Regions from separate parts of the Hoeflea sp. TYP-13 genome, predicted to be linked through region 1. Evidence: predicted binding sites of a transcription regulator. Region 1 holds the regulator's gene; the other holds the start of a gene.

Region 1 (6,585 bases):
CTGCACCTTGTCGGCAACGACCGTTGCACCTTCTCTGGGCGCCTTGATGCGTATCGCGGGTTTGACGCCTTCAGGCGCTTCAGAAGGATCGCGGTCGCGCCAGCGGCCGTCATAGCGCGGCGGACGACCCTCGGACCGGGCCTTTTCGCGCATTTCCTCAAGCTCTTGAGGAGTTGCATAGCAATAATAGGCGTTGCCCTTTCTGACGAGTTCTTCGGCGATTTCCCGGTGCCGGTCGACCCGGGCATATTGCGAGATCGGTTCGCCTTCCCAGGAAAGGCCAAGCCACTTCAGACCATCGAGAATGGCTGACACGGCTTCCTCGGAGTTGCGGCTTCTGTCCGTGTCTTCGATGCGCAGCAGCATCTTGCCGCCCCGGTTTTTGGCATAGAGCCAGTTGAACAGCGCGGTCCGGGCGCCGCCGATATGCAGAAAGCCGGTCGGCGATGGCGCGAAACGGGTGACTATTTCTCCGGACATGGAGCTTCCTCGATCTTCGTGAATTGTGCTGGAACGTGGCGCGTCATGTAACACAGAACCGTGGGAGTGCAAGGTTTGATGCGTTGCCTTGCTGCTTTCGCATTGCCGTGTAGGATCACAGGCTGCGGCAAAAGGGGCGGCAAACCGGTTTTATGGACGGCACAGAGACAATCGAAAAACAACGCCGCATACCGGCAGGTGAGAGGGCGGGACATACCCCGGGTCCGTCCCCGGAAGGGGGGAGCAGGGATTCGAGTGAGGGGCTTCGTAACCGCGGAGTTGCAATATTTGGCAATTTTGTATCCGCAATACGCGAGGAGGCGGGCCAGGGACAGGGGATTCTGTGGTTGCCTGTGGCCATGGCTCTCGGTGCAACCTTCTGGTTCAGCACAAATGAAAGCCCACCGCTTGTGTTTGTTGCGGTCCCGTTTGTTGTTTTAGTCGGGTGGCTTCTCGCCTTTGGGTATGGGCGTGCGCGTTTCACGCTCATCATGATCGCCGGATTTCTTGCCGGAATGCTTGCAGCAGACTTTGAGACCTCCCGCAATCCGACAACATTGCTTGATAGTGAAGTCACGACCCGGCTGCGCGGCGCGGTCGTCGGCCGCGATATCGACCATGCCGGCCGGTGGCGTTACACCGTTGACATTCAAAAGACATGGGATCCGCAAATCAGGCGGCCTCCGGAGCGTGTACGCCTCGTCTCGCGAAGCAGACACGAGCCCGTTGCAATCGGCGTGGGGATCGAAGGTCTTGCACGCCTTCAGCCGCCCTCGGGTCCCGCACTGCCGGGAGAATATGATTTTTCCTTCAATGCCTATTTCAAGGGCATTGGTGCATACGGTTTTTTTTACGGTGCCCCGATAGTCGCTGACAGCGCTTTGCAAGACGGCACGGTTTCGTCAAGCCGGCGTTTGAGCATCTGGCTGGCGCAGCTTCGTGAAGACATTGCAGCGCGTATTAGGGCTGTCCTGCCAGGCGATACCGGAGGATTTGCGAGTGCGCTGACCGTTGCCGAACGGCGCGCCATGAGCCCCGAAACAGTAGAAGCGCTTCGAGCCAGTGGTCTGGCGCATGTCCTGGCGATTTCCGGACTTCATATGGCGCTGGTTGCCGGGACATTCTTCTTTTTCATGCGTGCCTGCTTCAGTTTTTTTCCGTCACTCGTCCAGGCGGTTCCTGCCAAAAAGATTGCCGCAGCAGGTGCCTTGCTTGTCGCGACCTTTTACCTGTTCATTTCGGGTGGCAGTGTGTCGACACAGCGCGCCTGGATCATGCTTGCAATCGTTCTTGTTGCCGTGCTTCTGGATCGGCGGGCTCTGACAATGCGCAATGTTGCAATTGCTGCGATCATCATCATTTTGATTTCCCCGTCAGCAGTGGTCGGACCCGGGTTCCAGATGTCCTTTGCGGCAACCGCGGCGCTCATCGCCACCTACGGGCTATGGGATCGCAGATGGTCGGAACGTCGGTTGTTTGAAAGTAATTCGGCGCCTGGGCTGTTCCGGGTCGTGCTGGTATTCTTCGCCGGTCTTGCACTGACGTCGCTGGTCGCGGGCCTGGCGACTGCGCCATTCGCCATCTACCATTTTCACCGGGTTGCATCATTCGGTCTCATAGCCAACCTCTTGGCAATGCCCATCGTGACGTTTGTCGTTATGCCTGCCGGGCTTATTTCGCTGCTCGTCATGCCACTCGGTTTGGAGCACTGGCCATTGGTTGCGATGGGCTGGGGGCTTGATGCGGTGATCGCGATAGCGCGTTATGTCGAGGGCCTCGGCGGCGTCATTGTTGTCGGCCGGATGAACTGGCTGGCTCTTTCCGCTCTTGTTTCGGGTTTTCTCGTTTTCGTGCTCGCAAAGACGCGCCTAAGGCTGATTGGTCTTGCCGTCTGCGCAATTGCCATTGCTGCCTTTGTGGTGGTCGAGCCCGACCGGAAACCGGACTTGCTGGTTTCCGAGGATGGCAGGCTCGTCGCCCTGGTCACGGAAAATGGCCTTGCAACGAACCGGAGGCGGCCATCAACCTTCATATTCGAACAATGGCAGCGTTCAATCGTCAGGGACGGGCATATCGCACCGACATATTCGGGTGTCAGCGCTACCGATCTGCCTTCTCTATTTGAAAGCATGCGAGGCCAAAAGCCGTCATTCGTCTGCGTAAAAGACACCTATTGTGGAGCTGTGACCGCCGCCGGAACAAGGGTTGCCGTTGTCGAGGACCTTGCAGCGATCGGAGCGGCCTGCGATAGCGCCGACATCGTAATCACCGCCAAGAAAATCGCCATGGAACGCTGTTATTCAGGAGCAATGCTGGTGACAGGCAGAATGCTGCGGCAAAGCGGGTCACTCGAAATCGGGATGCCGAATAAAGCCGGTGAACTCCTCGTTCGATCCGCCATCGGCCACACGAACCGGCCCTGGACTGAGCAGCGGTTCTATGACTGGCGCAGCCGATCATTCCATCACAATCCGCCAAAGTGGATGCGCGACCAATAGCGGTTTCCGCGACTGGCAATCAATGATAGCGCCGGATCAGGCCAACGAGTTTACCCTGGATCTTCACCTGGTCGGGGCCGAAAATCCTTGTTTCGTAGGCGGGGTTTGCCGCTTCAAGTGCTATCGATGCGCCCTTGCGGCGGAAACGCTTGAGCGTTGCCTCTTCATCATCAACGAGAGCGACGACGATTTCACCGGGATTGGCAGTCGCGGCGTTCTTGATCACCACCGTGTCGCCGTCGAATATGCCGGCTTCGATCATCGAGTCGCCCTTGACCTCAAGCGCATAATGTTCGCCACTTGAAAGCATGTCCGGCGGCACGCTGATATTGTGGGTGATGTTCTGTATCGCCGAGATCGGAACGCCCGCGGCAATGCGGCCCATGACGGGAACGCTGACAGCGGCTTCGACGCCGTCATCGACAGGTGAGGGGGCGGCTTTCGATTCGGTTGCCGGTTTGCCGAGGCTGCCTTCAATAACGCTCGGGGAAAAACCTTTTCGCGGCTGCGATGCCGGGATCATCGTTTCGGGAAGACGCAGCACTTCCAGCGCTCTTGCCCGGTTGGGAAGCCTTCGGATGAAACCGCGTTCCTCCAGTGCCGTGATCAACCGGTGGATTCCGGATTTGGATGCGAGATCAAGCGCTTCCTTCATTTCGTCGAAGGACGGCGGAATACCGCTTTCCTTCATGCGTTCATGGATGAAAAGCAGAAGTTCATGTTGTTTGCGCGTCAGCATCGCAGTGCTCCCGAATCGGAGAAACAAATACAGAACATACACTATATGTTCCAGTTGTGTTCTGCAAGTGTTGTGAATGTGCCGGACAAAGGTGAATGAATGGTGAAGGGGAATTCCCGGGGAGGCAGGAAGCTATTGCGGACCGGGATTGGAGAAGCGCAGGGAGTTATTTTAGATTGTGAATTTTATAAGCGCTTGAATTTATTATTGTTTCCGGAATTCCCAATCGCGCTGGATTGTGGGGGTGACATTCAACTCATCCCGAATAGTTATTTACGCTTTGATTTTATTGTCTTTTCATAGCCAAAGACTTTTTCAGGACATAATCCCATACACCTGTGAATACGGGATATCCGATGCTCTTTCTTTGTTTCCCTCCGGACTTTAGAAGGATCGGCGCATCATTGCGGCGAATTCTCCGACGATGCCGCGCCGGAAGGCCAGTACGCAAAGCACGAAGATCGCACCCATGACCACGGGCACCCAGGCGCTGAGCGGGCCCGACGCAAGGAGATTTTGCAATGATATGATTACGCCTGCCCCAAAGGCCGGGCCGATAAGCGTGCCAACGCCGCCGAGGAGGGTCATAAGCACGACCTCGCCGGACATGTGCCAGTTGACATCCGTCAGTGAGGCAAGCTGGAAGACGACCGTTTTCGTGGCACCGGCGAGGCCCGCAATCGTAGCCGAGAGTGTGAAGGCGAGCAGTTTGGCCCGCTCCACGTCGTAGCCGAGCGAGACCGCGCGGTCCTCGTTGTCGCGAATGGCGCGCAGCACCTGACCAAAGGGCGAATGCACGGTACGGGCGATCACCGCGAAGCCTGTGAGGAAGACAATCAGCACGAAATAGTACATGGCCAGATTGTCCGTCAGGTCGAACAGGCCCAGCGCGTAGCCGCGCGGCACGCCCTGCAACCCATTCTCGCCGCCGGTGAAGTCGGCGGAGACGAAGAAGAAATAGGCCATCTGTGCAAGGGCCAGCGTAATCATGGCGAAATAGATGCCCTGCCGCCTTATCGCCAGTTGACCGACTACAGCGCCAAAGGCGCCGGCTGCTACGGTCCCGGCCAGTATGCCGAGCTCCGTCGGCAGGCCCCAAACGGTCAGCGCATGCCCTGTGACATAGGCCGCCCCGCCGAAAAAGGCCGCATGGCCAAAGCTCAGAAGACCGCCATATCCGAGGATGAGATTGAACGCGCAGGCAAAGAGCGCAAAGCACAGGATCTTCATCAGGAAGACCGGGTAGATTGCGAAGGGGGCTGCGATCAGCAGGGCAAGCGCGATGAGGATTGCAATGGGTCTGGTCATGTGCGGCTCCCTTATGCGGTTCGTCCGAAGAGGCCCGCGGGCCGCAGTATCAACACAACAGCCATGACGGCGAATATCACAGTAGCCGAGGCTTCAGGCCAGAACACTTTGGTCAGCCCCTCGATCACGCCCATCGCGATTCCCGTGACGACGGCACCCATGATCGATCCCATGCCGCCGATGACGACGACGGCAAAGACGACGATGATCAGGTTTGAGCCCATCAGCGGATTTACCTGGGTGATCGGGGCAGCCAGAACTCCGGCAAATCCGGCGAGCGCCACACCATAGCCATAGGCGAGTGTTGTCAGCAGCGGGACATTCACGCCAAACGCCTGCAACAGCCTGGGATTTTCTGTACCGGCGCGCAGGTAGGCTCCGATCCTGGTGCGCTCGAACAGCCACCATGTGAACAGGCAGACCGCGAGAGCAGCCACCACGACCCAGCCACGGTACCACGGCAGGAACATGAACCCCAGATTGACACCGCCCTTTAGCGCTTCGGGTGTGGGATAAGGAATGCCTGAAGCGCCATAAAGCTTGACGAACAGGCCCTCGATCACGATCGCAAGGCCGAAGGTCAGCAGCAGTCCATAAAGATGGTCGATACCCGAGAGCCTTCGCAGCAGGAAGCGTTCAATCAGTATGCCGGCCGAACCCACCATGACCGGAGCGAGGATCAGCGCCCCCCAATATCCGATGCCCAGGACTACAAGCAGAAAATAGCTGGCGAAAGCGCCCAGCATATAAAGAGCGCCGTGGGCGAAATTCACGATGTTCAAAAGGCCGAAGATCACTGCCAGCCCGAGTGATAAAACCGCGTAGAAGGCTCCGTTGATCAGCCCCAATAGGAGCTGTCCAAAGAGCACTTGCGGTGGAAATCCCAGAAGTTCGGCAAGCATGATCCGGCCTCGCTTTTTTGGGCCCCGGCTGGTACCGGGGCCCTGTTTGGCGTTATTTTGTGGGACACGTGCTCTCGGAGAGCGGGCCATAGGCTTCTTCACCCGGAATTGTCCGGATGATCTCGTAATAGTCCCAGGCCCCCTTGCTCTCAGACGGCGATTTCACGCGGGCAAGATACATGTCGTGCACCATCCGTCCGTCGCTGCGGATCACACCGTTCTTGGCGAAGAAATCATCGACCGGATTTTCGCGCATCCAGGCCAGTATGGTATCGGTGTCGTCGGAACCGGTTGCTTCGATGGCTTTGAGGTAATGCGTAACAGACGAATAGACGCCCGCCTGCACCATGGTCGGCATAGCTCCGGCGCGCTCGTTGAAGCGTTTGGACCAGGCACGGGTCTCGTCGTTCAGATCCCAGTAGAAGCCGGTGGTCAACTGTATGCCCTGGGCGGTTTCCAGCCCCAGCGCATGTACATCCGTGATGAAGGTCAACAGCGCCGCGATGGTCTGGCCGCCTGCCACTAGGCCAAACTCATTGGCCGCCTTGATCGCGTTGGTGGTGTCGGCACCGGCGTTTGCCAGACCGACAACCTTGGCGCCCGAGGCCTGTGCCTGAAGCACAAAGGATGAGAAATCCGAAGACGGAAACGGGTGCTT
Region 2 (6,585 bases), on a different contig from region 1:
TCTGCGCGAGGAAGCACAGCAGCTCCTGGCCGAGTACCAGCGCAAGCGCAAGGATGCCGAGAAGGAAGCCGGTGAATTGATCGCCGCTGCCGAACATGAGGCTGCCGGCCTGGTTGCCGAAGCCCGGCAGAAGACGGAAGAATATGTTACGCGCCGCACGGCAATGGCCGAGCAGAAGATTGCCCTGGCCGAAGCCGAGGCGGTCAATGAGGTTCGCCGCTCGGCCGTGGATATTGCGGTGTCCGCTGCCGAGACGCTGATCACCGAAAAGGCCGACGCCAAAACGGCCGGCGAACTGTTCGATTCATCCGTTGCAGAGCTGAAAGAGCGGCTGAACTGATCCACGGTTCCTGATCGAAGTTTCAAAGGCCGGGGTTTCCCCGGCCTTTGCTTTTTTGGGACAGTTGGTTTATCGCTGGAAACGCATCGCAAGGTTTTGTGATGCATCGTTCTCAGGGCGGGGTGAAATTCCCCACCGGCGGTGACGATGGTTGAAGGCTGTTCAACGCCCAATACCTCGAAGCCCGCGAGCGCCCGGTCCAAAAGACCGGGGTCAGCAGATTCGGTGAGATTCCGAAGCCGACGGTCATAGTCCGGATGGAAGAGAGCGGGTCAGGACACGGACGTATTCCGGCTGCGGAATACTGTGTGTCATGCCTGTATGCCCTGATTCCTCTAGGTTCTTAAAAGGAACAAGTGATGAATCAGAAAACACTTCTCCAAAACGCTAAATTCATTTCCGGCAATCCTGCGCTGGAAGCCGCGTTCTATATGGTTGCCGCCGGCGCCGCCTTTGCGCTGGTCAATGTCAGCATTCAGGCGGTCACCATGCGGTACGGAATGCAATCGACGTCGGCGGCCTTCTGGCAATATCTTATCGCCATGCTTTGCGGCGTGCCGTGGATCGTTCGCACGGGACTGGGCGTTCTGAAGACGGCCAATCCCGGAGCGCATATCGTTCGTGTTGTGCTGGCTGCCATTGGCGTACAGTTCTGGGTTGCCGGACTTGCTGCCGTGCCGATCTGGCAGGCGATTGCCCTAATCATGACGTCGCCTTTTTTTGTAACGCTTGGTGCCGGTTTGCTGCTTGGCGAGCGTGTCGGGCCGGCGCGGTGGATGGCGACCCTTGCAGGATTTGCCGGCGGCATGATCATTCTGGCGCCGTGGTCCGATGCATTTTCCACCGCGACATTGTTACCGGTAGCCGCCGCAGTTTTCTGGGCCGCGACATCGCTGATGACCAAGCGGCTGACGGAAGACGAATCGTCGAAAACAATCACGCTTTACATGCTTTTATTGCTGACGCCCATCAATGCCGGTCTGGCGGCCTCATCCGGCGGTTTCGCCGTGCCGGGCTCCATGGCGATCGGGCTGATCATTGCCGCAGGATTGCTGACAATCATCGCGCAGTTCCTGATAGTCAGGGCCTATGCGAAGGCCGATGCGGCTTATGTGCAGCCATTTGATCATCTCAAGCTGCCGCTCAATGTCGTGGCCGGCTGGGTCGTCTTCGGGTTTGTGCCGACGGGCAATTTATGGCTTGGGTCGCTTCTGATCGTGTCGGCGTCGATCTTCATCGCCCACCGGGAATCGCGCGAGGCGGCACCTCAGCCCGCTTGATCGACGCGCTATGGATCGCTGCGCATCGGTCTGAAACTCATTCGGTGCAAGGAGCAGGGGCCGTTATCGGCAATTGCCTTGCGGTGGGCGGCGGTTCCGTAGCCGGCATGTTTGTCGAAGCCGAAATCGGGAAAGTCCGCCGCTGAGCGTTCCATCATGCGGTCCCGCATAACCTTGGCGACGATCGATGCGGCGGCAATCGACAAAGACCGCGCGTCACCCTTGATGACCGCTCTTGCGCGGCAACGAAGACCCGGCGGAACATCGCGTCCGTCGATCAGTGCATATTCGGGTAGGCGCGGAAGGGCGGCAAGCGCGCGGCGCATGGCATCGAGACTTGCCTTGCGGATATCCGTGCGGTCGATGTGGGTGGGGCCTGAAGAAGCTACCGCGACCTCGGCTGTGGCAAGAATGAGATCGAACAGGCTCTGCCGCTTTTTCGCCGTCAGTTTCTTCGAGTCGTCGAGCCCCGGCGGGATGTTTTCAGGATCGAGAATGACGGCTGCCGCGACGACCGGTCCGGCAAGCGGCCCACGCCCGGCTTCATCCGCGCCGGCAACAGGCCGCCCTGGTGCTCCGGCCTCGATTTCCAGGCAATAGTCAGGCCGGTCTGCAGGCAAAAGAAACAGCTCGGCCTGCTTTGCCGCCGTTTTGTTGGCGGCGGTCCTCTTCTTGCGAGAATCAGGTGGGGTGCGAGACATTGCGGCAAACTCGCACGCCCACCCGACCCCCTGCAAGTCCCTCCTCGGGGAGGCGATTGTCCGGACGGCAGAACCCGGATCATTCGCTCCCGAAAGACCGAATTCCCATGTGAGGCACGGGCGGCGGGAACTCGGCTGCGGCTTTGCGGAGGGAGACGTCGCCATGGCCGGTCGGGGAAAACGGCCATGGCGAAAGGCGTTGTTTCTAAAGAAGGTTGAGCTGCACCCCCATGCCGAGCGGCGGTGTGAACAGATCGGTGCGCAGCGAGCGCCATCTCCTGTCCAGACCCAGCTTCTTTGTGGCAATTTCGAAGCGCCGTGCCAACTGCCAGGCATAGGGCCCGCTGCCTTTCATGCGCTTGTTGAAATCAGCGTCGTAATCCTTGCCGCCGCGCATCGAACGCACCAGCGACATGACATGGCGATAGCGGTCGGGATAGTGGCGCAAGAGCCAGTCCCTGAACAGCGGGCTGACTTCGAGCGGCAGGCGCAGCAGGATATAGCTCGCCGTACAGGCGCCGGCCGCCTTTGCCGAATCGAGAATACGCTCCATCTCGTGGTCGTTGAGGCCGGGAATGACCGGCGATGCCATCACGGCGACCGGAATGCTGGCGTCCGAAAGGCTGCGGATCGCCTCCAGCCGCCGCACTGGTGTCGAAGCCCTCGGTTCCATGGAGCGGGCAAGCTTGCGGTCGAGCGTCGTAACGGACACGGCAACCTTGACGAGGTCCTTTTCCGCCATCTGTGAAAGGATATCGATGTCGCGCAGCACAGTCGCGGATTTCGTCACGATGCCGACCGGATGATTGCAGGCATTGAGCACCTCGAGCAGCTGGCGCATGATTCGCCACTTCTTCTCGATCGGCTGATAGGGGTCCGTATTGGTGCCGATGGCGATCACCCGCGGCTTGTAGCCGGCTTTGGCCAGTTCCCGCTCGAGCAGCTTTGGTGCATCGGGCTTGGCAAACAGGCGCGATTCGAAATCAAGCCCCGGCGAAAGGCCCATGAAGGCATGGGTAGGACGCGCAAAGCAGTAGATACAACCGTGCTCGCAGCCGCGATACGGATTGATGGAACGGTCGAAGGAAATGTCGGGTGACGTGTTACGGGTGATGATTGTGCGCGGCTTTTCAACCTGAACCTCGGTCCGGAAGGCCGGCAGATCCTCGAGCGTTTCCCAGCCATCGTCAAATATCTGACGGGACTTGTTTTCGAAGCGTCCGCTTGGGTTGATACCGGCACCGCGGCCGCGCCGCCGGTCGATGTCGATGCGCATGCCGGAGCGTGCGACAAGCGCGTCGGCGACATCGGCCCTGTTCGAAGGGGCAAGGGCGTTTTGCCTGAAATGATCCAGCTCGCTCATCGGAGCACCCTTCCGTTTGAAATTGGTTTGTGAATTTATTCCTAACAAAGGAATGAGAACATAGCAAGAACAAATATGGAGACTGTGGATTGAAATGCAAGACAGTCATCAGGAACGGAGGCCATATGTGATTGCTTCACGCGCTATTTTGTCCACCCGCGTTGACCGCGTCCGGAGGCAATGCAAGCATCGCGGCCGCAACGCAACCAGCGACTGACTGAAAAGGAAGCATCCGATGGGCAGCAAGGTTATTGTCGACAGGCACGGTCCGGTGACGGTCGTGACGATCAACCGGCCGGAAAGCCGCAATGCGGTCGATCCGGAGACAGGCGCACTGCTGCTTGCCGCGTTCGATGAATTTGATGCCGATGACACGCAGGCCGCTGCGGTTCTGTGCGGGCAGGGCGGAACATTTTGCGCCGGCTTCGACCTCAAGGCCGTGTCTGCCGGATCTCTCGAGTATGACCCGACAGGCGAGGGGCCGATGGGCCCGACTCGCCGGTTGCTTTCAAAGCCGGTCATTGCAGCCGTAGAGGGTTATGCGGTGGCGGGCGGACTTGAACTAGCCCTTTGGTGTGACATGCGTGTCGCTGCGTTCTCTGCCGTCTTCGGAGTGTTCTGCCGCCGCTGGGGTGTGCCGCTGATCGATGGCGGCAACGTCAGGCTGCCGCGGCTCATCGGCCACAGCCGCGCCATGGACATGATCCTGACGGGCCGCCCGGTCGGGGCCGAGGAAGCATTAAGCTTCGGCCTCGCCAACCGTGTCGTGCCGGAAGGAAAGGCTTTGGAGGAGGCGATGTCCCTTGCAAACGACCTTGCCAGGTTCCCACAGACATGCCTGCGCACAGACCGGATGACTGCCCACCGGCAATGGGGCATGGACCTGCAGGATGCATTGCGCCTGGAAGGCGTTGAAGGCGAAAAACCGGTGCTTGAAGAAGCGGAAAGGGGTGCGTCGCGTTTTGCGTCGGGCCGCGGCCGCTCCGGCAGTTTCGATGAAATTTAAAACCCGGGCCTGCGCTCGCCGCATCAGCCGGGGATGAGACCGCGCGCGGCCGGCAGGCAATTGCGGCAACGAATTCCGTTGGTTACGATTACAATGTGAATCGAATTCCAAACGAAGAAACAATGGAAAGTGTGCATTTGGCAACCAGAGATCAAAGTCCGGGTGAAAATAATGGCGGGCAGATAGATACACGCAAAGGCGTGCAGTCGGTCGACCGCGCATTCGCCATTTTGCGGGTTATGGAGGAGGCCGACCGTCCGCTGGCGGTCAAGGAGCTGTCGGAATTGTGCGGCATGCCTCCGTCAAAGGTACATCATTACCTTGTTTCGCTCGTCCGCTCCGCAGTCGTTCGCCAAAACAGCAATGGCAACTACGATCTCGGTCCGTTCGCCTTGCATCTGGGTATGTCGGCGCTGCGCAGATTGGACACGATCGCATTGGGAAGCCGCGCCGCAGAAGCATTGCGCGACAAAACGGGGGAGGCGGTTTTTGTTGCCGTATGGGGCAGCCATGGAGCAACGATCGTGCGTTACTTTGAAGGTTTCAGACCAGTTACCGTGGAGGTTCGGGCCGGTCTCATACTGCCTGTCTTTACCTCGGCGACCGGCAGGGTCTTCCTGGCCTGGGGTAATGCGGGGCAGGTGGAAGCGGTCGGCCAGCGTGAACAGACGAGGACAGGCAACGAGATCGAACAGATCCGCGCCGAGACAATGTCGTCGGGACTGGGCCGCGTGGACGGAGATCTGCTGCCGCGCATTGCTTCGCTGAGTGCACCCGTCTTTGATCGTGACGATAGGCTGGCGCTGGCCTTGACGTCTTTGGGCTGGATCGAGGAATTCGACACCGATCCTGACGGCGAAATCGCGGAAGCGCTGAAAGATGCCGCAAGTTCCCTTTCGAAGGAACTCGGCAATACATCCCGATAGTACCTGCAAGGCACCGAAAGTGCCTTGCAGGTCCCCCGGCCAACGGCTGCGCTTTTAGTTCGCCTTTGCCATCTCGGCCGCAATCATTTCCTGAGCCGCCTTGGCATCGACACCTTTTGCCGAGACCTCTTCCAGAACACCAGCGACGATCGGGCCGGTGATGGCTTCATACGCTGCCACATCGGCATCGTTCGCCATGTTGATGGAGTTGTCGCCGGTTTCCTCGGTCAGGGACCGGCCGCGCGCATCAATGTTGTCCCAAACGGCACCGGCCATGCGGCTGGCCGGCTCTCCGAACACTTTTTCATCCAGCGCCTTTCGCAGGTCTTCCGGCAGGCTGTCAAAGGCCTCCTGGTTCATGATGAATGCAAAGGAGCCGCGATAAAGGCCTCCGGGCATCTCGTAGACGTTCTTTGCAACCTCTGTCAGCTTGAAGCCGCCGCGGCTTTCAAACGGCATCACGACTCCATCTGCCACATTGGAAGCAAGCGTTTCATAGACTTTCGGCGCCGGAACCTTGATGCCGGTCGCACCGAGCGCTTCTCCCACCAGCGAACCGACCCCGCCCGGAACGCGCACCTTGAGCCCGTCAATGCCGTCAAGCGACGTCACCTTCTTGTTCGAATGCAGATGGGCAGGTCCGTGCGTATGCAGCCCAATCACCTTGACACCCCGGTGTTCGTCCGCCTTTGCCAGGTATTTGTCATGGACGCGCCAGTAGGCGACGGATGCGGCTTCGGCATTGCCTTCATAGCCCGGCAATTCAATCAGCTTTGTCGCCGAGAACCGGCCTGACTGATAGCCGTGAAAGATCACGGACATGTCGGCAGCACCGTCGATAACGAGATCCATCTGCGCTGGCGGCGGTGCCAGATTGTACTTCACCTCTGCCGTTACCCTGCCGTCGGTTGCTTCCTCGATCATTTTGATGAGGTTCGGCCACATCTGGGCATTCAGCCCGTGCGCAGG

Evidence for each region. The regulator LexA, encoded in region 1, represses DNA repair genes until DNA is damaged. The targets are predictions, from matches to a motif close to TGTTCNNNNTGTGTTCNG.
Region 2: ABVT35_RS05445 (PA0069 family radical SAM protein) is a predicted target of LexA. The motif match lies at 3,739-3,756, and genes of this name have one in related genera.

Annotation. Positions count from the first base shown of each region.
Region 1 is NZ_JBFRBB010000002.1:261,408-267,992, reverse strand. Features, by position in the region: gene gltX (glutamate--tRNA ligase) at 1-480, opposite strand, end outside; gene ABVT35_RS11585 (ComEC/Rec2 family competence protein) at 840-2,978, shown strand; gene lexA (transcriptional repressor LexA) at 2,998-3,717, opposite strand; gene ABVT35_RS11575 (branched-chain amino acid ABC transporter permease) at 4,102-5,025, opposite strand; gene ABVT35_RS11570 (branched-chain amino acid ABC transporter permease) at 5,037-5,927, opposite strand; gene ABVT35_RS11565 (ABC transporter substrate-binding protein) at 5,980-6,585, opposite strand, start outside.
Region 2 is NZ_JBFRBB010000001.1:1,160,778-1,167,362, forward strand. Features, by position in the region: gene ABVT35_RS05430 (F0F1 ATP synthase subunit B) at 1-340, shown strand, start outside; FMN riboswitch at 445-613, shown strand; gene ABVT35_RS05435 (DMT family transporter) at 700-1,620, shown strand; gene ABVT35_RS05440 (ribonuclease HII) at 1,629-2,321, opposite strand; gene ABVT35_RS05445 (PA0069 family radical SAM protein) at 2,527-3,684, opposite strand; gene ABVT35_RS05450 (crotonase/enoyl-CoA hydratase family protein) at 3,920-4,690, shown strand; gene ABVT35_RS05455 (IclR family transcriptional regulator) at 4,828-5,616, shown strand; gene ABVT35_RS05460 (TRAP transporter substrate-binding protein) at 5,671-6,585, opposite strand, start outside.